One region of the Clostridium perfringens genome, then DNA from elsewhere that is predicted to be linked to it. Evidence: predicted binding sites of a transcription regulator. Region 1 holds the regulator's gene; each other region holds the start of a gene.

Region 1 (6,027 bases):
TCAGGAGTTAGGAGTTATATGTCACTTTATATGTGATTTTTTCTGTATTCCTCATAGTGAAAGATGGGAATTTAAGCATAGTATGAATAAACATGTTAAATACGAAAAAGAGTTAGCTAGTTTTGCTAAAACATATACTCCATCACAGGATGATTTTAAAATATGGGGTAATATGTCTGTGAAGTTTTTCTTAGAAGAAGCTCATAAGCTATATAGAAAAAGAGAAAGTTATGAGAATGATATGCAATATGCATACTTTGCATGTAGAAGTATAGTTAAATATATAAGTGATTGCATAGCTAGAAATACAAAGGCAGTCTATTCTGAAGCTATAGCTTAATACAAATATTTCCTTTAGATGATAAAATATGTTAAAATCAATTATATATATATTGATTAAAGTAATTTTTATAATAGAAAGGAAATGAGATGGAGAGTAAGGTAAATGAACCTATATATAAGCAAATTGCTTTAGATATTGCAGGTAGAATATATAATAATGACATAAAGGTAGGACAAAAGATGCATGGTAGATCAACTTTAGCAAGTAGTTACAATGTATCACCAGAAACAGTTAGAAAAGCTGTTAAATTATTAGAAGACATGAAAGTAGTATCATCAAGCAAGGGTAGCGGAGTAACAATTATTTCAAAAGATAATGCTTATAATTTCATAAATAGGTTTCATTCAATTGAAAGTGTAACATCTTTAAAACATGATATAGAATCCTTAATGGAAGAAAAAAAGGCTATAGAAAAAAATATAGGTGAAATGATAGATAAAATAGTGGATTACTCTAACAGACTTAGATATACAAATCCTTTAACACCTATAGAAATAGAATTACCAAAGGATTGTACTCTTATAGGTAAGAGTGTTTCAGAGTCTAAGTTTTGGCAAAATACACAAGCTACTATTGTTGCCATAAGAAGAAAAGGAGAGCTTATAATATCTCCAGGACCATATTTAAAGTTTGAAAAAGATGATAATCTCCTTGTAGTTGGAGAAGAAGACATATTAAAAAAGATAGAAATGTTTTTAAATAAATAATGAAAAAAGGCTGTATCAATAAAATTTTTGGTGCGGTCTTTTTTTAGTTGCATTTTTTGTAAAAGAGACATATAATAAAAGTGAACATATGAACAGATGCTCATATGTAAAAATGAATAATAGGAGTTAAGAATATGGATAATAATAAAATAGAAAGTTGTAACTGTTCTTATATCCATGAAGATATATTAAGTAGGGTAAAAGAACATTTGCCAAAGGAAGAAGTACTTTATGAATTAGCAGAAATATTTAAAGTTTTTGGAGATTCAACAAGAATAAAAATTTTATGTGCCCTTTTTGAAGGAGAAATGTGTGTATGTGATATGGCTGAACTATTAGGTGTAAGTCAATCAGCAGTGTCTCATCAATTGAGAGTTTTAAAACAAGCTAGGCTAGTTAAGTTTAGAAGAGAAGGTAAGATAGTTTATTACTCTTTAGATGATGATCATGTTAAACACATATTCAATGAAGGTTTAAATCACGTTTTAGAGTAAAGGAGGTATTTAGACATGAAAGATATAAAGCTTTATTTAGACGGCTTAAACTGTGCAAACTGTGCTGGGAAAATTGAAGATAAAGTTAATAAACTTACTGATGTTGATGAAGCTGTCCTTAATTTTTCAACAAAACTTTTACTTATAACTCCTAAAGAAGGGATTTCAGAAGAAGAATTAGAAGAGAAAGTTGAAAAAATAGTTTTAGATTTAGAGCCAGATGTGAAAGTTTTAAAGGATAAAAATAAAATAAAATCTTCAGTTAATACATGTAATGATGGATGCTGTGGAGAAGGAGAATCTCATAAACACAATAATGTAGAGAGTCACTCACATTCTCATGAACATGGACATTCACATAGTCATGGAGGAAATTCAGGTATAGAAAAGAAGGAACTTTTTAGACTAGGAATAGCTTTAGCCTTATTTATAATAGGAATGATAGTTAATTTAGATAAAATGTATGAATTTATTATATTTGGTGTAGCTTATATTATAGCAGGTGGAAAAGTTCTTTTAAGGGCATTTAAGAATATTTTAAGAGGACAAGTATTTGATGAAAACTTCTTGATGGCTATAGCCACAATTGGAGCTTTTGCTATAGGAGAATTCCCAGAAGGGGTAGCAGTAATGCTTTTCTATGAAGTAGGAGAAATGTTCCAAGACTATGCTGTAAATAAATCAAGAAAATCAATATCTGATTTAATGAATATAAGACCAGACTTTGCAAATTTAATTGATCTTAATGGAGAGGAAAAAAGAGTATCTCCAGAAAGCGTTAATGTTGGATCAATCATAGTGGTAAGAGCAGGAGAAAAAGTTCCTCTAGATGGAGTAGTTTTATCAGGAGAGGCAACTCTTGATGTATCTGCATTAACAGGAGAATCTTTACCAAAAGAAGTTGAGGCAAAAGATGATGTATTAGCAGGATCAATAAACAAAAGTGGATTATTAAAAATAAAAGTAACAAAAAGTTTTGGAGAATCTACAGTTTCTAAAATATTAGATTTAGTTGAGAATGCAGGAAATAAAAAATCACCAACAGAGAAATTTATAACTAAGTTTGCAAGATATTATACACCAGTAGTTGTATTCTCTGCCTTAGCCCTTGCAATTATTCCACCTTTAGTAATAAGTGGAGAAAGTTTTTCCCCATGGATTTCAAGAGCTTTAATATTCTTAGTTGTTTCATGTCCTTGTGCTTTAGTAGTATCAATACCACTTGGATATTTTGCTGGAATTGGTTTAGCTTCTAAAAATGGTATTTTAATAAAAGGAAGCAACTATTTAGAGGCACTAAATAATGTAGAGAGTATAGTTTTTGATAAAACGGGAACACTAACAAAAGGTACATTTAAAGTTAGAAAATCAGAGAGCACAAGCAAGTTAACTAATGAAGAATTATTAAAATTAGGAGCTTATGCAGAATATTACTCAAATCATCCAATTGCTAAATCTATAGTAAGTGAGTTTAATGAGGAAATCAACAAAGGCTTAATTTCAAATTATGAAGAAATTTCAGGAAAAGGAATAAAAGTAGACATTGATGGAGAAACATTCTTAGCAGGTAATTCAAAATTAATGGATATGTTTAATATAAAAATTACTCCAATTCATGAAATAGGTACTGTTGTTTATTTAGCAAATGAAAAGAGTGAGCTAGGATATATAGTTATTTCAGATGAAATAAAAGAGGACTCTAAAGAAGCCATAAGTGGATTAAAAGAAATAGGAGTTAAGCAAACAATTATGCTAACTGGAGATAATGAGAAGGTTGGAGATAGTGTTGCCAAAGAATTAGGCTTAGACAAAGCATATTGTAGTTTATTACCACAAAATAAAGTTGAAAAATTAGAGCAAATTTTTGAAGATAAGAGTAAAGGTAAAAAAGTTGCTTTTGTTGGAGATGGAATTAACGATGCACCTGTACTAGCTAGGGCAGACATAGGAATAGCTATGGGTGGAGTTGGATCAGATGCAGCCATAGAAGCTGCAGATGTGGTAATAATGGATGATAAGCCAAGTAAGATAATAAAAGCAATAAAAATAGCTAAGAAAACAAATAAAATTGTATGGCAAAATATAATCTTTGCTTTAGGTGTTAAAATTATAATATTAATATTTGGTGCTTTAGGAATGGCTAATATGTGGGAAGCTGTATTTGGAGATGTAGGTGTAACATTAATAGCAGTAATAAATTCAAGTAGGATATTAAAAAATAAAAATTTATAGGCGTGAAATTTGTCTAATGTTGTTGACAAGAGCTAGTTTTTTTGCTATCTTAATATGGTAAGAATACTTTCAGGCATAGGGTATAGATTGTAAATAATTCCCTTAAACTTTTATATTAAACATTATGAAATGTTTAAATAGGCTTGTGTGCACGTAGGGTTTTAGCCACGCAAGCCTTATTTTTTTTGTAGAAATTTATTAGAAAGATAGTTTATAATAGAATCACATAAATTTAATAATATTAATTAATGATATAAAAAATGCAATTAAATGTAAAAAATACACTTTAATACATATATTTTTGATAGTGAAACCAAAAGAATGTTAAAATATAGACAAACTTTTTAGGGTATGGTAATATTTTAGAAGGTTAAATTTGTAATTTTATCATTTGATTTTAGAATACAGTCTAAAAAGTAATTGCTTTTTAAAAAAAGAACAATTTTAGAAAGAGGTGCTATTAAAATGGAAAAGAAAAAAGGCATATCTATGGCTGTTATAAAAAGATTGCCTAAATACCATAGATATTTACAAGAATTAATGGAAAATGATGTTGATAGAATATCTTCAAAAGAGTTAAGTGAAAAAATAGGCTTCACTGCTTCTCAAATAAGACAGGATCTTAATTGTTTTGGAGATTTTGGGCAACAGGGATATGGATATAATGTAAAAGAGTTATACAATAACATAGGGAGTATATTAGGACTTACAAGAGACTATAACACAGTTATAATCGGAGCTGGTAACATAGGGCAGGCTATTGCAAACTACAATAGTTTCAATAGATTAGGCTTTAAATTAAAAGGTATTTTTGATGCTAATCCAAGAATGTTTGGAATAAAAATAAGAGATGTTGAGATACAAGATGTTGAAAAATTAAAAGATTTCGTAAAAGAAAATGATATTGAAATAGGTATAATCTGTGTTCCAAGAACAAATGCTCAAAAGGTATGTAATGACCTTGTTGAAGGTGGAATCAAAGGTATATGGAACTTTGCGCCTATAGATCTTGAGGTGCCAAAAGATATAAGAGTAGAGAATGTACATTTAAGTGAAAGTATGATGACTTTAGTATATCTTTTAAATCACAATGATGTAAAATAAATTGGATTTATTTTATAAAAATTTGTTTAATATGGAAAAATAGTATTAGATTTTCAAAAAAATATATTGAAAAATTTACTTTTAAGTTTTATAATTTAATTGAAGTACCGAGTACTTCAATTATTTTTTTGTCTTTGCTTGTTACAAAATTAACAATAAATTCTGGAAAAAGCATAGGATAAAAAATATTAAGTTGTTAGTTATTAGTTGTTAAGTTATTTAAAACCATATATTCGCTATGGTATATGAGGGAGGAAATACAATGGAATTAAATAATGTAATCTTTGAAAAAGAGGGAAACATTGGGGTTTTAACAATTAACAGACCTAAGGCATTAAATGCACTAAACTCAGAAACTTTAAAAGACTTAGATACTGCTATAGATCATATAGAAAAACAAGATGATATATATGTTGTTATTTTAACAGGTGCTGGAGATAAAGCATTTGTTGCAGGCGCTGATATAGCAGAAATGAAAGATCTAAATGAAGAAGAGGGTAAAGAATTTGGACTTTTAGGTAATAAAGTGTTTAGAAGATTAGAAAATTTAGACAAGCCTGTAATCGCTGCTATAAACGGTTTCGCTTTAGGTGGTGGATGTGAAATTTCTATGGCTTGTGATATAAGAATAGCAACTACAAAGGCTAAGTTTGCTCAACCTGAGGTTGGATTAGGAATAACTCCAGGATTTGGTGGAACTCAAAGATTACCAAGAATAGTTGGACCTGGTAAGGCTAAAGAACTTATTTACACAGGAGACATGATAAAAGCTGATGAAGCTTTAAGAATTGGTTTAGTAAATAAGGTTGTTGAACCAGAGAATTTAATGGAAGAAGCAATGTCATTAGCTAAGAAGATATCTAATAATGCACCAATAGCTGTTAAGTTATGTAAAGATGCAATCAATAGAGGAATTCAAGTTGATATAGATTCAGCAGTAGTTATAGAAGCTGAAGATTTTGGAAAATGTTTTGCTACAGAAGATCAAACAGAAGGTATGAGTGCTTTTGTAGAAAGAAGAGAAAAGAACTTTAAAAACAAGTAATGTTTTAAACAAAATGGTTGTGTGGATTTAAGGAGGGTAATTAAAAATGAACTTTCAATTAACAAGAGAACAAGAATTAGTTAAGCAAATGGTTAGAGAATT
Region 2 (6,027 bases), 1.1 Mb from region 1:
TCAAAAAATAGATAATATAGCCCTTGGATTCCTTGGTGGATTTACTGGTAAGTTTATTGAAGATAATCTAAAGGCTTTAGGGGTAAAAACAGAATTTATAAAAGTAAAAGGTGATTCAAGAATTAATGTAAAAATTAAATCTAACAAAGAAACAGAAATAAACGGAGCTGGTCCAATGATAACATCTGAAGAATTAGACTCACTGTTTAATAGATTGGATCAATTAGTAGAAGGCGATATATTAGTTCTTGCAGGTAGTATTCCATCTACTCTTCCTAAAGATTTATACCTTCAAATACAAAAGAGAGTTTCTAAGAAAAATGTAAAGGTTGTAGTTGATACTTCTGGAAAAGCTCTTTTAGAAGCTATAAAAAATAAACCTTTTTTAATAAAACCAAATAATCATGAAATTGAAGAAATATTTGATGTAAAAATAAATTCTGAGAAAGAACTTATTAAATACGGAAAAGATTTAGTTTCCCTTGGAGCAGAAAACGTAATAATCTCTATGGCTGGAGATGGTGCTCTATTAATAAATAAGGATGGTGTATTCAAAGGAAACGCACCTAAAGGAGAAGTTAAAAATTCTGTAGGAGCTGGCGACTCTTTAGTAGGAGGTTTCTTAGCAAAATATGTTGAAACTAAAGATTTAATTGCTTCCTTCAAAAATGGAATAGCCTCAGGAAGTGCTAGTGCATTTTCTCTAGATTTAGCTCTTGCTGAAGATGTCAATAAATTATTACCAATTATAAAAATTGAAAAATATGAGGAGGTTTAAAATATGAAAATTTCTCAATTATTAAGTCTTGACACAATAAAACTTAACCTTGCTGCATCTAATAAAAATGAAGTTATAGATCAATTAGTTGATGTTTTATGGGATGCTGGAAAGTTAACTGATAAAAATCTTTATAAAGAAGAGATTTTAAAGAGAGAAAGTTTATCTTCTACTGGTATTGGCGAAAGAATAGCAATTCCTCATGCTAAAACAAAGGCAGTAAAAAATGCATCTTTAGCTCTTGGTATATACAAATACGGTGTAGATTATGATTCACTTGATGGTGAACCTGTTAATATAGTATTTATGATTGCTGCTCCAGCTGGAGCAAATGATGAGCATTTAGAAACTCTATCTAGACTTTCAGTACTTTTAATGAATCCTGATTTCAAAAATGGACTTTTAAATGCTAAAACACCAGAAGAAGTTATTTCTCTTCTTGATAAATTTGAAGAAAATGAAGAATCTGATGAAACTCAAGCTTCTAATGAAGCAGAAAATAATTCAAATAAGAAATATATCTTAGCTGTTACAGCATGTCCAACTGGTATTGCTCATACTTATATGGCTGCTGATTCACTTAACAAAACTGCTAAGGAAATGGATGTACATATAAAGGTTGAAACTAATGGTTCAACAGGAGTAAAAAATAGATTAACTCAAGAAGACATAGATAAGGCTGACGGTATAATAGTTGCAGCTGATAAACAAGTTGAAATGGCTAGATTCAATGGTAAAAAGGTCGTAATAGTTCCTGTAGTTCAAGCTATGAAAAGACCTCAAGAATTAATAAACGAAGCATTAAGTGGCTCTGCTCCAGTTTATTCTCATTCTGGAGATTCTTCTAATCAATCTTCTGGTAAGACTGAAAGAAGAGGATTTTATAAACACTTAATGAATGGTGTTTCAAATATGTTACCATTCGTTGTTGGTGGTGGTATATTAATAGCTATATCATTTATGTTTGGTATTCACTCAGCTGAAATAAATGATCCTACTTTTAATCCAATAGCTAAATTATTAAAAGATATTGGTGGGGGAAATGCTTTCTTCCTTATGATTCCTGTTCTTGCTGGATTCATTGGATCAAGTATAGCTGATAGACCTGGATTTGCACCTGCTATGGTTGGTGGTTTAATTGCTGCTAACAGTGGCTCTGGTTTCCTTGGTGGATTAATCGCTGGTTTCCTTGGTGGATATGTAGTTGTATTATTAAAGAAAATATTTAGTAAATTACCTCAATCATTAGAAGGTATTAAACCTGTTTTACTATATCCTCTATTTGGTATCTTAATAACTGGTGCCCTAATGTACTTAGTAATTGTTGGCCCTGTAACTGCTTTAAATAATAACATAGCAATATGGTTACAAAACATGGGAACTGGAAACTTAGTTCTTCTTGGAATAGTATTAGGTGGAATGATGGCTATAGATATGGGTGGTCCTATAAATAAGGCTGCATTTACTTTTGGTATAGCTATGATAGCTTCTGGAAACTACTATCCACATGCTGCTATAATGGCTGGTGGTATGGTACCTCCTTTAGCTACAGCTTTAGCAACTACTTTCTTCAAAAATAAATTTACTAAAGATGAAAGAGATGCTGGTACTACTAACTATATAATGGGATTAACTTTCATAACTGAAGGAGCTATTCCATTTGCTGCGGCTGACCCATTCAGAGTTATTCCTGCTTGTGTTATAGGTTCAGCTATAGCTGGAGGATTATCAATGGTATTTAAAATAGGTTTACCAGCTCCTCATGGTGGAATATTCGTAGTTCCAGTAGTTGAAGGAAATCCTCTTTTATATCTTCTATCAATATTAGTAGGCTCTATTGTAGCTGCTCTAATAATCGGCTTCTTAAAGAAACCTGTAAATGAAATAAATAAATAAGTTAATATATAAAATAAGTCTTAATAAAACTTACAAACATATTCCGAGAATTACTAGATATTCTTTTCATACTGTTTGTAAGTTTTATTTTTAACTTTTTATAACTAACCTTTGGATTTTAAGTAATTAAAATTTAACTACTAAGCAATAAGTTAAAACCACCTGAAAATAGGTGGTTTTATTTTTTAATAAATAAAAAAAGATTAGATAGAAATTCTTTTTAGAATTCTATCTAATCTTTAATTAAAATTTTCTATTATATATATACTTACTTTTTCAAACTATAATACAAATTTAAATATTTCAACTACTATAGCAGCTATGCATGCGCTTATTGGGATTGTTAATATCCAAGCCCAAACTATATTCTTAGCAACTCCCCACTTAACCGCTTTAGGATTTTTAGAAGCTCCAACACCCATTATGGTAGTTGTTATTATGTGAGTTGTACTTACAGGTGCATGGAACATAGTAGCTATTCCTATAACTCCAGCTGCCCCAGTTTGTGCTGCAAATCCATTAACAGCGTTTAATTTAGCAACTCCACTTCCCATTGTTTTAATTATTTTTTGACCACCTATTGAAGTTCCTGTTGCCATTGCAATTGCACATAAAGCTATAACCCAAGTTGGTACTTCAAAAGTAGATAAAAATCCTCCACTTAAAAGTGCCATAGTAATTATACCCATTGATTTTTGAGCATCATTACCACCATGGTTTAAAGCCATTAATGCTCCTGAAACCACTTGTAATTTTGAGAAAATTCTATTTACAGGTCCTGGTTTGCATCTTCTTAGTGCCCAGTTTAATAAAATCATAAATATGTATCCAACTATTAAACCTATAATTGGTGATAATATAAGCCAAAGAATTACTTCATCAAAAAGAGTTCCCCAACTTACTATGTTTATTGAATGTGAATAAGCTATTCCTCCACCTATTAATGATCCTATTAAGGCATGAGAAGAACTACTTGGAATTCCAAAATACCAAGTAATAAGATTCCATATAATAGCTCCTAATATAACTGCTGCAATAACCCATAGAGGTATTTTATTTTGATCTACTATACCATCTCCCACAGTTTTAGCAACTTCAGTTCCTAAAAATGCTCCAACAAAGTTAAATACGGCACATAAAGCTATGGCAGCCTTAGGTGAAAGAGCTCTTGTGGAAATTGATGTAGCAACTGCCGTTGCAGTATCATGAAATCCATTTATAAAATCGAAAGCTAATGTTAAGAGAATAATAACAACTGTTACAGCTAAAGTACTAGACATACTTCATCACTACTCCCTCAACTATATTGGCTACAGCCTCACAACTATCTAAAGTTGCCTCTAAGAATTTATATATTTCTCTCCATTTTATTATATCAAGAACTGGAGTTTTTCCATCTTCAGCAAATAATTCTGATATCATTTGTCTATAGAAAATATCTCCTTTGTTTTCTATTTTATTTATTGAAATTACTCTCTCTGTAATTTCTTTATTTTTCTTTTTCATATGCTTAAATTCTTCCATTAGAGATACTAATTCTCTTGATGCATCAACTATTAAGCTTCCTAAAACTTTAGCACCTTCTTTAGATTCATTTATGTTGAACATAGTGAATCTATGCATAGTACTTTCTATTGAATCTAAAATATCATCCATTCTTTTTGTTATAGAAAATATATCTTCTCTATCAATAGGAGTTATAAAAGAATTGTTTAGTTCTTCTATAAGTCTATGAACTATTTCATCTCCTTTATGTTCTAACTCTTCAACTCTAGCCACGTGGCTTGTTTTATTTTCAAGATCCCCTAAGGCTTCACTTAATATTACTGCTGCTTTTTCTACATTTTTTGCTTCATCGATAAACATATCATAAAATTTATCGTCTTTAGGATTTAAATTAAACATTCGTATTTCATCTCCTGGTTCTCATTATGAATTTTTATTGAACAAATCTAGTATATCATAATATTTTTTTAAATTTAACATTCAATTGATTAATTAACTTACACTTAACACAGAATGTATCTTTATCCATTTATTATACAAATTCATCTTATTTTATTTAATTTAATTAAATAAATTCTTTTAAATACCTATTATATTATTAATTATATGTAAATCCACTTAACATTGTATTATATATAGCTCAGCACTTTATTAATATTTTATTAAAAACATGTAATTATATTTTATTTTAAAAGCCTTTTAGCCTCTAAAGCTCTTTGTATTATGGTTATAAATATTATTAAGGAAAATATATTTGTAACTAAATTTAATTTTATAGATGATAGTAAAATCATAAGTGAAAAACAAATAAATCCTTCTGACCTTTCTGCAAGTCCTGCTTGGTATCTAAAAGACTTCATAGCATTATTTTGAGCTAAGGCTCCTACTGTTAAAAATATGGTCATAGATATTAAAATCATCATTGTTAATATTAAAAGATATAATCTACTATTTTGAAATTTTAAAGCTAAGACAAATATTATGCTAAGTTCAACAATTCTATCAAAGGTTATATCTAAAAGTGTTCCAAAAGGGCTAGTTAAATTCTTTTTTCTTGCCATAGCACCATCAACAGAATCTAAGTATCCTGATATCCAAAGAAAAACTACTGATAAAATCAATTTATCGAAATAAAGAAATACAGAACTTAAAACTCCTATAATTAGAGCTATTATACTAACTCCATTTGGTGTTAATCTTAACTTTAATAATGTATTAGCACCTAAATCTATTATTGGATTTACATACTTTCTTCCATAAGTATCTAACATTATTTTTTCTCTCCCTCTATTTTAAACTTTCATTTGCTTTTATTTTTATTAGATAAGTATGTGAACTACTCTCCACCTATAGGAATGGGAACACCTTAATGAATATACCTAAAAATACAGGGTTCCCCAAGCTTATAGGGTAGTTCCTACCCCAATTTAAAATTAACTCTCTTTTCCTACTTTGTTTGCTAATTTAATTCTATTTATCCATTGATTAATTGTGCTTATATTCTTTTGACTTTTAGCTTTGCCATTAATAACATCCTCATTAAAAATAAAGTCTAATATGTGTAATGCATTTTTATCTGAAGATTTAAAGGTATTTACGCAGGATTCACAGTAAGAAACTATATTTTCACATTCTGTAGAATTAGCTCTTTTATTTTTTTGACTTAGCCATAATTCCTTATTTGTAACTCCTACCATTCCTCCACAACCACAACATTCAGTTTTACTTCTATTCTTCTCAAATTCTACTATTTTAATTCCTAAATCTTTAAGTATGCTTCTAACAGCTTCGTGAATTTGTTCTTCTTTTTTTATAGGACATGGATCATGCAAGGCAAATTCTTCTTT
Region 3 (6,027 bases), 130 kb from region 1:
ATAGAATCAAAGGTTTGTGTAACTGCTCAACATAGAGAAATGTTAGATCAAGTTTTAGAACTATTTGATATAAAGCCTGACTTTGATCTAGACATAATGAAAAATCGTCAAACTCTTACTGGAATAACAAATAGAGTTTTAGAAGGATTAGAAAAAGTATTTACAGAAGAAAAACCAGATATGATACTTGTACATGGTGATACTACAACAACTTTTGCGGGAGGATTAGCAGCATTCTATCAACAAATAAGAGTAGGCCATGTTGAAGCTGGACTTAGAACTTTCGATAAATATTTCCCATTCCCAGAGGAAATGAATAGAAAGTTAACAGGTGCTTTAGCTGATTTACACTTTGCTCCAACTAAAGGATCAAAAGCTAACCTTTTAAGAGAAGGAATAAATGAAAATGACATAAAAATTACAGGTAACACTGTAATCGATGCTATGGAACATACTGTAGAAGATAACTATGTTTTTGAAAATGATGAATTAAATAAAATAGATTTTGAAAACAAAAAAGTTATCATGATAACTGCACATAGAAGAGAAAACTGGGGAGAAGGTATAGAAAATATCTGTACAGCTTTAAATAAAATAGTTGAAGATAATAAAGATGTTGAATTAGTTTACCTTGTTCACTTAAATCCAGTTGTAAAAGATGTTGTTTATAAAAATCTTGATGGTAAAGAAAGAGTACATCTTTTACCACCACTTGATACAAAAGAAACTCATAACTTAATGAATAAATGCTTTATGGTTATGACTGATTCAGGTGGATTACAAGAAGAAGCTCCTCATTTAGGAAAACCAGTATTAGTTTTAAGAGATGTTACAGAAAGACCAGAAGCTGTTCAATCAGGAACAGTTAAATTAGTTGGTACTGATGTTGAAAAAATATTAGAAGAAGCTAATTCACTTATAAATGATGAAAAAGCTTATGCCAAAATGAGTAAAGCTATAAATCCATATGGAGATGGTAAGGCTTCTGAAAGAATAGTAAAAGCTATTTTAAATTACTTTGGAAAAAATGATGAAGAAGTAGAAGAATTTATAAGTAAATAAGACTTTGTTAAAAAGTTTAATAAATATAATTTGAATAAATGGTATAAATAGACAGATATTTAGAATATTATAGAAATTTTAATAAAAGACTTCTATAATAAAGCTAAATTATCTGTCTTTTTTTTCGAAAAGAGAAAAAATAATAAAAAAGATTGTTTAAAATTTAACAAAAAATATTGAAAGCTAGTAAATTTATGGTTATAATTAAATCAGTTAGAAAAAATATAGATTTTTGATAAATTTTTACCTAAATGGGAGGTTTTTGATATGAGAGAGGTAGTTATTGCAAGTGCAGTAAGAACAGCATTAGGTTCATTTGGTGGTTCATTAAAGGATGTTCCTGCTGTAGATTTAGGAGCTTTAGTTATTAAAGAAGCTTTAAATAAAGCTGGTGTAAAACCAGAATGTGTTGATGAAGTTTTAATGGGAAATGTAATTCAAGCTGGATTAGGACAAAACCCTGCAAGACAAGCAGCTGTAAAAGCTGGTTTACCAGTTGAAATTCCTTCAATGACAATAAATAAAGTTTGTGGTTCAGGTTTAAGATGTGTTGCTTTAGCAGCTCAAATGATAAAAGCAGGAGATGCTGACGTAATAGTAGCTGGTGGTATGGAAAACATGTCACAAGGACCATATGTTTTAAGAACTGCAAGATTTGGTCAAAGAATGGGCGATGGAAAAATGGTCGATGCTATGGTCAATGATGCTTTAACAGATGCATTTAATGGATACCACATGGGTATAACTGCTGAAAATATAGCAGAACAATGGGGATTAACTAGAGAAATGCAAGATGAATTTGCTGCAAATTCTCAAATTAAAGCAGAAGCAGCTATAAAAGCTGGAAAATTCAAAGATGAAATAGTTCCAGTAGTAATTCCACAAAGAAAAGGTGATCCAATAGTATTTGATACTGATGAATTCCCTAGATTTGGAACAACTGCTGAAAAATTAGCTAAGTTAAGACCAGCATTCAAAAAAGATGGTACAGTTACAGCTGGTAATGCATCAGGTATAAATGATGGTGCTGCTGCATTAGTTGTTATGAGTGCTGAAAAAGCAAAAGAATTAGGAGTAACTCCAATTTGTAAAATAGTTTCTTATGGTTCAAAAGGATTAGATCCTTCAATTATGGGTTATGGACCATTCTATGCTACTAAAAAAGCTTTAGAAGGAACTGGATTAACAGTTGCAGATCTTGATTTAATAGAAGCAAATGAAGCTTTTGCAGCTCAAAGTTTAGCAGTTGCTAAAGATTTAGAATTTGATATGAGTAAAGTTAACGTAAATGGTGGAGCTATAGCTTTAGGACATCCAGTAGGAGCTTCAGGGGCTAGAATATTAGTTACATTACTTCACGAAATGATGAAAAGAGATGCTAAGAGAGGTTTAGCAACACTTTGTATAGGTGGAGGAATGGGAACTGCTTTAATAGTAGAAAGATAATAAGTTTACCATTATTATAATATATATTTTAAAGATACTATCCTATCTTGGGATAGTATCTTTTTTTGTGAAAAATTATTTAAAATTCATGTTTAAGTTTAAAAATATATTTAAAAAAATGCACTAATTTGAGAATAAAAATTCATATTAGAAAACAGATAATTTATTTAATTTCCTATAAAAAACATGAATAATAGTAAGAAGAATAGAAAAAAATAGGATTAAAGTAAAGAAAAATATTTAAAATATTAGATTTTGAAAAAAAAAAATAAAAAAATGTGAATAAATATTAAAAAGGTTATTCAAAACCTTTTAAGTTGTATGTTTTATTCTTAATAGTGGTTTAAAATTTTTTTGATAAAAAACCCTATAAAATATACAATTTTATAACAAAAACTTTTAAAAAAGGATTTCAAAATCGAAAATAGTAATCGAAATTTAATTTAAGTTCTTATATAGTAATTTAAAAATTCAGAAAAATGAAATAATAAATTCAAAAACATTCATAAATAATTTGTAAAAGAGTAAATGAGAGTTTTTAAGAGTAAAAATGAAGGAAATAGTTAAAATCACTTTAAAATATCAGAATATTAATAAATTCAACCAAAATTTAAATTTTATTAATATTAGATTCGGGAATATAATTAGTAAAGTAACATTGCGGAACTATGGAGGTTATATGTGAACGCTAAAATTAAAAGTTTAGTTTTTTCAATTACGAAGACTAACATTTTATTAACAATAATAGCAACCCTATTAATTAGTTTATTTAATTTTAGATTTGGGGTGGCTTTTTTAGTTGGAAGTGCAATTGCAACAATTAATTTTACAGCAAATGCAATTGTAATTAACAAAGTCATAAGTAATAGAAGAGGAGCTTTAAAGATACAATTAAGTTTTGTATTAAGAATGCTTTTGATTCTTTTATTTACACTAATCTTTATGAGAGATGTTAAGGAATTAGCATTTTATTTAATAGGATTCATTTTACACCAGATATCAATATTTATTTATACTAAAAAAAATAAGGCCTTATAAAAAACAATAAATAAATATTTATATACATATATAAATTAATACTAAGATAGAAAGGGAGTGATTCCGTGGATATCTTTGCACCATTGTTTACAGTTAAGATTGGTAGTTTGACAATAAGCAGTACAATTATTTTTCAATGGGCAGCAATGCTTCTTATAATAGTTTTTGCTTTATTATCAACTAGAAATCTTAAAAATAAACCAGGTAAGTTACAAGTTGTTTTAGAATCAATCTATCAAACAGTTTATAACTTAGTAAAGAGCAACATGGGGGAAAGTTATATTGGTTTTGTGCCTTATATAGGAACTTTAGCAATATTCCTACTTGTATTAAACTTTTATGGGTTAATAGGGCTTGCACCTCCTACTCAAGATTTAAGTGTTGCAGTGGCATTAGCAATTACTTCCTTTGTTGTTGTTCATGTTAATGCTATACGTAGATGTCATATTGGAGGATATATCAAAGGATATTTTAAGCCTTATCCACTAATGTTACCTTTAAACTTAATGGAGAGAATTATTTTCCCAGTATCTCTTGCACTACGTTTATTCGGTAATATGCTAGCAGCTACCTTATTAATAGACTTAATGTATTCAGGTTTAGGACACATAAGTTGGTTTGCTCAATTAGGTATGCCAATACTAGCACATGGTTTCTTCGATGTATTTGATGGAACAATACAAATGATAGTATTTACTATGTTAACTATGGTAAATATTAAAATTATAGCAGATCACTAAGAAAAGTTAATTAAACAAATCAAAGTAACTTTATTTGATTTGAAAAAGGAGGAATTTTTAATGGATATGAAGTTATTAGCAGCAGGTATCGCTGTATTAGCAGGTATAGGAGCAGGAATAGGTATAGGTATTGCAACTGCAGGAGCATTAGAGGCAACTGCAAGACAACCAGAAGCATCAGATAAGATTCAAAGTTTATTCATCATGGGAGCTGGTCTTTCAGAAGCAACAGCTATCTATGGATTAGTTGTTTCAATAATCTTATTATTCGTTGCTTAATATCAAATTACGTACTTTTTATTAAGAACTTGTAGTAATTAATAAATAAAGATAATAGAGTTAATATAATTGACTCCGAAGGGAGGCTGTGATTGATATATGGAAATAGATTTTATGAGAATATTAGCTACAATCATTAACTTTATAATATTAATTCTTATACTAAAACATTTTTTCTGGGACAAAATCAAAAGAGCCATCGATGCAAGACAAGAGGCTATAGATGAAACTATCTTAAAGGCCGATGAAGATGCAGAAAAAGCAAGAAGATTAAGATTAGATAATGAAAGAATTCTTAAATCTGCTAAAGAAGAAGGCAGAAAGCTTAGAGAAGAACAGAAAAAAGAAGCTGATAGAATTTATAAAGAAATAGTTGATGATGCTCATAGAGAAGCTGAGGCTATAATAAATAGAGCTAATATTGAAATTCAAAGAGAAGAAGAAAAAGTAAAATACGAGTTAAAGCAACAAGTAGTTGATATTTCTGTAATGCTTTCAGAGAAAGCACTTGGAGAATCTATTGATGAATCTAAACATAGAGAATTAATAAATGATTTTATTGAAAAGGTAGGTATCTAATTATGTATGAATATTTAGATCGTAGATATGCCTTAGCTCTATATGAAGTTGCAGAAGAAAAGAATAAAGTTGAAGAATACTTAAATGATTTAAGAGAAATCTGTGATATCATTTATGGAAATAATGAACTTTATGAAATAATAAAACATCCTCAAATTAGTACTGTAAGAAAGAAAAAGACTTTCAGAAACATATTTGAAGGAAAAATAGATGATGAGTTACTTTCATTTTTAATGGTTCTTATAGAAAAAGATAGAATACTTTATCTAAGAGAAAAATTAAAAGAAATGGAAAAAATTCATCTAGAGAGAAACAATACTTTACTTGCAGAGGTAAAAAGTGTTGTTCCATTAACAGAAGATGAAGTTACAAGACTTGTAGCAAAGTTAGAAAATAAATACTCAAAGAAAATTTTATTAAAGCAAGAAATAGATAAAAGTATCATTGGAGGACTTTATGTCAGAGTTGGCGATGATGTTATAGATGGTACTGTTAAATCTAGACTTGACGATATGAAACAGATAATGCTTAAGAGAGAATAGAGGTGAGTCTATGCATATTAAACCAGAAGAAATAACTTCTATAATCAAGAATGAAATAAAAAACTATGAAAAAGAGTTAGAAACTGTTGATTCTGGTACTATCATACAGATAGGTGACGGAGTTGCCAGAGTTTACGGGTTAGAAGAATGTATGGAAGGTGAACTTCTTGAATTCCCTAATCAAGTTTTCGGTATGGCTCTTAACTTAGAGCAGGATAACGTTGGTTGCGTTCTTTTAGGATCTGAAGAAGGTATAAAAGAAGGAGACATCGTTAAAAGAACTGGAAAAATAGTTGAAGTACCAGTAGGAGAGGACTTAATAGGTAGAGTTGTTAATTCAT
Region 4 (6,027 bases), 960 kb from region 1:
CCTAAAAATGTTTTTAAAGGAAATACTACTATTGGGTGCATAGTGACTAATGGTGATTTTAATAAAGCTCAAGCTAATAAAATTGCATCTATGGCTCAAAATGGTTTTGGAAGAACCATTCGCCCTGCTCACACTATGTTTGATGGTGATACAATATTTACTCTTTCATCAAATAAAGTTAAGGCAGATATAAATGTAGTTGGTCTTTTAGCTGCTCAAGTTATGGAGAAAGCTATTATAAAGGCTGTTAAAGAAGCTGATTCTTCATATGGATTCTTATCACATAAAGATTTAAAATTTAATGTATAAATTAAAAAGCTCAAACAGATAATAATTCTGTTTGAGCTTTTTTCAAAGATATGTTTAATTTTACTTTCATAAGATAAATCAATTCTACTTGTAATTTTATACCATAATGTGATTTTTAATCCTATATTGGATATAAGTTTATAGATTATTAAATCCAATTCTGCACATCATAATATTGAAAGGAAAAGAAAAACTTAACCTTTCAAAAAAATCTTATTAAACTTAAAGGAGGAATTCAAAATGTCACAACATTTAGTTCCAGAAGCAAAAAACGGTTTATCAAAATTCAAAAATGAGGTAGCAAATGAAATGGGAGTACCATTCTCAGATTATAACGGAGACCTTAGCTCAAGACAATGCGGAAGCGTTGGTGGAGAAATGGTTAAAAGAATGGTAGAAAAATACGAACAATCAATGAAATAATAACAAAAATAAGAGGTAAGAATTTTCTTACCTCTTATTTTTTACTTTAAGAAACTTTTTTAAGCATAAAGTTTCTCCAATTTCCATCCTGTATTAATATACTGTTATTTTCAAAGTCATCTTTATCATTCATTCCATAATAATAAACATAACATTTTTCAGAAGATTTCTTTCCTAAGATTTCAACATCCATCTCAATTCTATTATATTCATTATTTTTGTTATTAACTCCTAAGTATCCTTCCATAAGATCCATAGCATTTATAACATTTTCGTAATCAAGAATAGTCATAACTTCTCCATATACAAATCCATCCCCTTCAATTAAAGCAGGATATCCTTTTTTAGGCATATGATATAAAGTTCCCTTTACCCTTCCTAATTCACTTTTTATAACTTTCCCTTTTAAGTATTTTTCATAATTGAAAAATCCTGTTCTCAAACTTCCATAAACAAAGATTTTTCTTTTAACCTTAGGTTCTAACATTAACAAACAGCTCCTCCTACAGTTTTAATATCATTATCATTTAAAACTATAGCCTTTATACTAAGTTCTAATCCTTTTGCTATATCATTAATAGACATAGAAGGTGTATTAGGTTTATTTACAACTTGTGCTGGAATATAAGGTACATGTATAAATCCAGCTCTTATATTTTTATACTTTTTATTTACTAAGTATAAAACTCCATACATAACATGGTTACAAACAAAAGTTCCAGCTGTGTTAGAAACTGATGCAGGTATTCCATTATCAACCATTTCCTTAACCATTGCTTTTATAGGTAAATTACTAAAGTATGCACTTTCTCCATCTTCATATATAGAAATATCTATTGGTTGATTTCCTTCATTATCCTCTATTCTCGCATCATCCATATTTATAGCTACTCTTTCTGGAGTTATACCAAATCTTCCTCCAGCTTGTCCTATAGAAATAACTACATCTGGATTAATTTCCTCTATTTTTTCTTCTATTTTTTCAAGAGACTTTCTAAAAACTGTAGGTATTTCTAATTTAATAACCTGAGCTCCTTCTATATTTTCTGGTATCATTTTAACAGCTTCTAAAGCTGGGTTTATACTTTCTCCTCCAAAGGGATCAAATCCTGTAATTAATACTTTCATTCTCATACACTCCTTACTTTCTAATACCTAGTTAATTAAAATGCTAAGAAATACATTAAAGCTATATGTATAACTAATAAAATTATAGCAAATAAACTTTGACATTTCATAACCACATTCTTATCTTTTGTCTCTAATAAGGCCGCTGGCATAACGTTAAAGTTTGCTGCCATTGGGGTTAATAATGTTCCACAATACCCTGCAGTTAGAGCTAAAGCTCCTGCTATGGCTACATTAGCTCCTTGAGCAAATACAAATGGTAATCCTATTCCCACAGTTATAACTGAGAAGGCTGCAAAGGCATTTCCCATTATCATAGTGAATACTGCCATTCCTACACAGTAAGCTATTACACCTGCTAATATGTTTCCTTCAGGAATAAAATTAGATATACCTGATGATATAACATCTCCTACTCCCGCTGCAGTAAACACTGTTCCTAAGGCTGCTAAAAGTTGAGGTAATATACTTGTAGATCCAACTGATTGAACCATTCTGTTACTATCCTCTACTAAATGCTTTGGTTTAGCTTTTAATACTAAGAAAGTTGTTATTACAGCTGCCACAGAAGCTATACCTATGGCAACAGTTCCTGATAAACTTGTAAATTGTGCAATAACTAAAGATCCAACTGCTATTACAATTGAAGGTAAAAAAATCTTATTCTTTAACTTTTTAGCTTGCATTTCTGCAAAATCTACATTAGGCATTTTTAGGTTTCCTATATTTACTTGTTTGCTTGCAGTTAATACTCCTATAACTAAAAGCAATGCCCCTACTACTACAGGTGGAATAGCTCCTCCTGCTATAAATATGATTGACAATATAGTCCAAAAGATTGCCGTTCCTATTCTAGTTTTATGTTCCTGGTCTTTTAATGTATCAATTGCAGTATTTAACATTAAAAGTCCTACTATTATATAAAAGATTTCAAGCAATACATTAGAAATCATCTGCATATTCATTAATTATCACCCCTATTTTATCTCTTCTTTGTTCTTTGATAGGTTTCTACTTAACCTTTTATCTAATAATCTATTTTGTAATACTCCTAATATTAAAGCTATTATAGCTATTGGAACTGAAGCTTTTGCTATATCTAAAGCATTAACTCCATATCCTAGTTCTTCTAAGGTTCCTGCTATTAAAAGAACTCCTGAACTTGCTAAGAATACATTTTGTCCAAAGAAGTTTCCATAGTTGTCCATTGCAGCTGCTGTTCCCTTTATTAAATCTTCATTTTTATCATCTAATTCTCCATATTTACTGACAGCTGCTCCTTGAGCCATTGGGTTTATAAGTGGTCTTATAAATTGTGCTTGTCCACTTAATCTTAGTGAAACTGCAGCCCCAACTTCTCTAATAAATAAATAGCAACTTAAAAGCTTTCCAGTTGACATATTTTTCATATTCTTTATTAAGGTTATAGCTCTCTCTTTTAAACCAAATCTTTCACACATACCTATTACAGGTAAAGTTAATATAAATAATGTCATGTGTCTTTGGCTTACAAAGGTTGATCCTAATTTTTCTAATATTTCATACAAACTCATATGTGCTACTAATCCAGTTGATAGTCCTGCTACTAATACAACTGCTATAGTATCAAATTTAAGTGCAAATCCTATTATTACTATTACTATTCCTATCAGTTCCACTTTTATCTCTCCTTTTCAAGTTATAAATTTCATCTTTACTATTTTCGTATTTTAAAATTATTATAACCATAAAATTTTCAATTTTCTACAGTTTTTTATTAAAATTTTATAAATTTAAAATGTTTTCATTATTAATTTGTTTTTTGTTATCATTTTATTAAAAATATATTTAAAATTTCATAAAAATAAGGACCATAGATTTAATTAAACCTATGGTCCTTATAAATTTATTATATTTTATTTTCTAGAAACTATAATTTTTCCATCTACTCCATCTATTAAAGCAACAGATCCATCATAAATTTCTCCTGCAATTATCTTCTTAGCTATTTCAGTTTCTAAGACATTACTTATATATCTCTTTAATGGTCTAGCTCCATATACTGGATCATATCCTTCTTCAGCTAATATTTCCTTAGCTCTATCAGTAACTTCAAGAGTTATATTTCTTTCTCTTAATCTATTTTCAACATCTCTTAAGAAGATATCTATTATTTTCTTAATTCCTTCACTGCTTAAAGGTCTAAACATTATGATATCATCTACTCTGTTTAAGAATTCTGGTTTGAATCTTAACTTCATTTCATTCATAACATTTTCTCTAATATCATCTTCTATACCTTCACCAGATTTATTTTCTAATAAGTATCCACTACCTATATTAGAAGTCATAATTATTATAGTGTTTTTGAAATCAACAGTTTTACCTTTATTATCTGTTAATCTACCATCATCTAATATTTGAAGGAATAAGTTAAATACATCATCATGTGCTTTTTCTATTTCATCAAATAATATTACTGAATATGGGTTTCTTCTAACAGCCTCTGTTAATTGTCCCCCTTCTTCATATCCTACATATCCTGGAGGAGGTCCTATTAATCTAGATACTGCATGTTTTTCCATATATTCAGACATATCTATTCTTACTATATTGTCTTCACTATCAAATAAATTTCTAGCTAAAGTTTTTGCAAGCTCTGTTTTACCAACTCCAGTAGGTCCTAAGAATATAAATGATCCTATTGGTTTTCTTTCATCTTTAAGACCTGCTCTTGCTCTTATTACAGCATTAGCAACTGCAGTTGTAGCCTCATCTTGACCTATTACTCTTTCTCTTAATTCTTCTTCTAGTCTTAAAAGTTTTTCTCTTTCACTTTCAACTAGTTTTGTAACAGGAATTCCAGTCCATTTTGAGATTATTTCTGAAATTTCATTTTCAGTAACCTCTTCTTTTAATAAAGCATTTTCATTGTCTTTTTCCATACTTGCTTCTTGTTCTTTTATTTTACGTTCAAGTTCTGGAATTTTTCCATATTTAAGTTCTGCAACTTTATTTAAATCATATTCTCTTTCATATTTTTCAGCTAGTCCTCTTGCTTCATCTAATTCAGCCTTTAAGTCCCTAACTGCTGAAATATGAGATTTTTCTTTTTCATATTTAATTGTCATCTCATCATTTTTATCTTGAAGCTCTGCAAGCTCTTTTTCTAAGGCAACTAATCTTTCCTTAGATGCATCATCATTTTCTTTTGATAAAGCTTCCTTTTCAGTTTCAAGCATTAAAATCTTTCTTCTTATAATATCTAATTCAGTTGGAAGAGAATCTATTTCACTTCTTATCATAGCACCAGCTTCATCTATTAAATCTATAGCCTTATCTGGTAAATATCTATCTTGAATATATCTATGAGAAAGTTTTGCAGCAGCTACTATTGCTGAGTCATGGATTCTAATTCCATGGTGAATTTCAAATCTTTCTTTTAATCCTCTTAAAATAGATACAGTTTCTTCAACTGTTGGTTCTTCAACTATTACAGGTTGGAATCTTCTCTCTAGAGCTTTATCCTTTTCTATATATTGTCTATATTCGTCAAAAGTTGTAGCTCCTATGCAGTGAAGTTCTCCTCTTGCAAGCATTGGTTTAATTAAGTTTCCTGCATCCATTGCACCATCTGTTTTACCAGCGCCTACAATTGTATGAATTTCATCTATGAATAAAAGTATTTTTCCTTCTGAACTTTGAACTTCTTTTAAAACAGCTTTTAATCTTTCTTCAAATTCTCCTCTATATTTAGCACCAGCTATTAATGCACCCATATCTAATGAGATAATTACCTTATCCTTTAATCCTTCTGGTACATCTCCTCTTACAATTCTTTCTGCTAATCCTTCAACTATAGCAGTTTTACCAACTCCAGGTTCTCCTATTAGTATTGGATTGTTCTTAGTTTTTCTTGAAAGAATTCTAACAGCTCTTCTTATTTCTTCATCTCTTCCTATAACAGGATCTAATTTATGTTGTTTTACAAGTTCTATTAAATTAGTACCGTATTTATCTAAAGCTTCATAAGTTCCTTCTGGATCTTGTGAATCTACTCTTTGACTTCCTCTAACTTCATTTAAAACCTTTAGGAATCCATCTTTAGTTATGTTATTTTTTCTTAAGATTTCTCCTACAGCTCCATTTTTATCTATATCTATCATTGCAAGCATTACATGCTCAACA

The links. Region 1 encodes Rex, which represses fermentation and respiration genes when NADH is low (regulators of the CRP and FNR family bind a similar motif). Its sites were predicted from a motif close to ATTGTTAANNNNTTAACAAT; they were not measured.
Positions count from the first base shown of each region.
Region 2: the regulator Rex is predicted to act here: its motif matches at 4,642-4,661, upstream of I6G60_RS13580 (DUF47 domain-containing protein).
Region 3: the regulator Rex is predicted to act here: its motif matches at 1,214-1,233, upstream of I6G60_RS04325 (acetyl-CoA C-acetyltransferase).
Region 4: the regulator Rex is predicted to act here: its motif matches at 3,613-3,632, upstream of I6G60_RS08200 (DUF969 domain-containing protein).

Region 1 covers NZ_CP065681.1:722,118-728,144, forward strand. Annotated here, with positions in the region: gene I6G60_RS03670 (zinc dependent phospholipase C family protein) at 1-340, shown strand, start outside; gene I6G60_RS03675 (TrkA C-terminal domain-containing protein) at 430-1,050, shown strand; gene I6G60_RS03680 (ArsR/SmtB family transcription factor) at 1,185-1,544, shown strand; gene I6G60_RS03685 (heavy metal translocating P-type ATPase) at 1,560-3,776, shown strand; gene I6G60_RS03690 (redox-sensing transcriptional repressor Rex) at 4,242-4,880, shown strand; gene I6G60_RS03695 (short-chain-enoyl-CoA hydratase) at 5,143-5,925, shown strand; gene I6G60_RS03700 (acyl-CoA dehydrogenase) at 5,972-6,027, shown strand, end outside.
Region 2 covers NZ_CP065681.1:2,909,429-2,915,455, forward strand. Annotated here, with positions in the region: gene pfkB (1-phosphofructokinase) at 1-778, shown strand, start outside; gene I6G60_RS13570 (PTS fructose transporter subunit IIABC) at 782-2,674, shown strand; gene I6G60_RS13575 (inorganic phosphate transporter) at 2,956-3,954, opposite strand; gene I6G60_RS13580 (DUF47 domain-containing protein) at 3,947-4,579, opposite strand; gene I6G60_RS13585 (CDP-alcohol phosphatidyltransferase family protein) at 4,864-5,451, opposite strand; gene I6G60_RS13590 ((Fe-S)-binding protein) at 5,614-6,027, opposite strand, start outside.
Region 3 covers NZ_CP065681.1:848,867-854,893, forward strand. Annotated here, with positions in the region: gene wecB (non-hydrolyzing UDP-N-acetylglucosamine 2-epimerase) at 1-1,062, shown strand, start outside; gene I6G60_RS04325 (acetyl-CoA C-acetyltransferase) at 1,330-2,508, shown strand; gene I6G60_RS04330 (ATP synthase subunit I) at 3,190-3,546, shown strand; gene I6G60_RS04335 (F0F1 ATP synthase subunit A) at 3,612-4,286, shown strand; gene atpE (ATP synthase F0 subunit C) at 4,347-4,565, shown strand; gene I6G60_RS04345 (F0F1 ATP synthase subunit B) at 4,665-5,144, shown strand; gene I6G60_RS04350 (F0F1 ATP synthase subunit delta) at 5,147-5,686, shown strand; gene atpA (F0F1 ATP synthase subunit alpha) at 5,697-6,027, shown strand, end outside.
Region 4 covers NZ_CP065681.1:1,681,557-1,687,583, reverse strand. Annotated here, with positions in the region: gene I6G60_RS08225 (P1 family peptidase) at 1-309, shown strand, start outside; gene I6G60_RS08220 (alpha/beta-type small acid-soluble spore protein) at 550-732, shown strand; gene I6G60_RS08215 (gamma-glutamylcyclotransferase family protein) at 779-1,219, opposite strand; gene pcp (pyroglutamyl-peptidase I) at 1,219-1,860, opposite strand; gene I6G60_RS08205 (DUF979 domain-containing protein) at 1,896-2,825, opposite strand; gene I6G60_RS08200 (DUF969 domain-containing protein) at 2,838-3,518, opposite strand; gene clpB (ATP-dependent chaperone ClpB) at 3,756-6,027, opposite strand, start outside.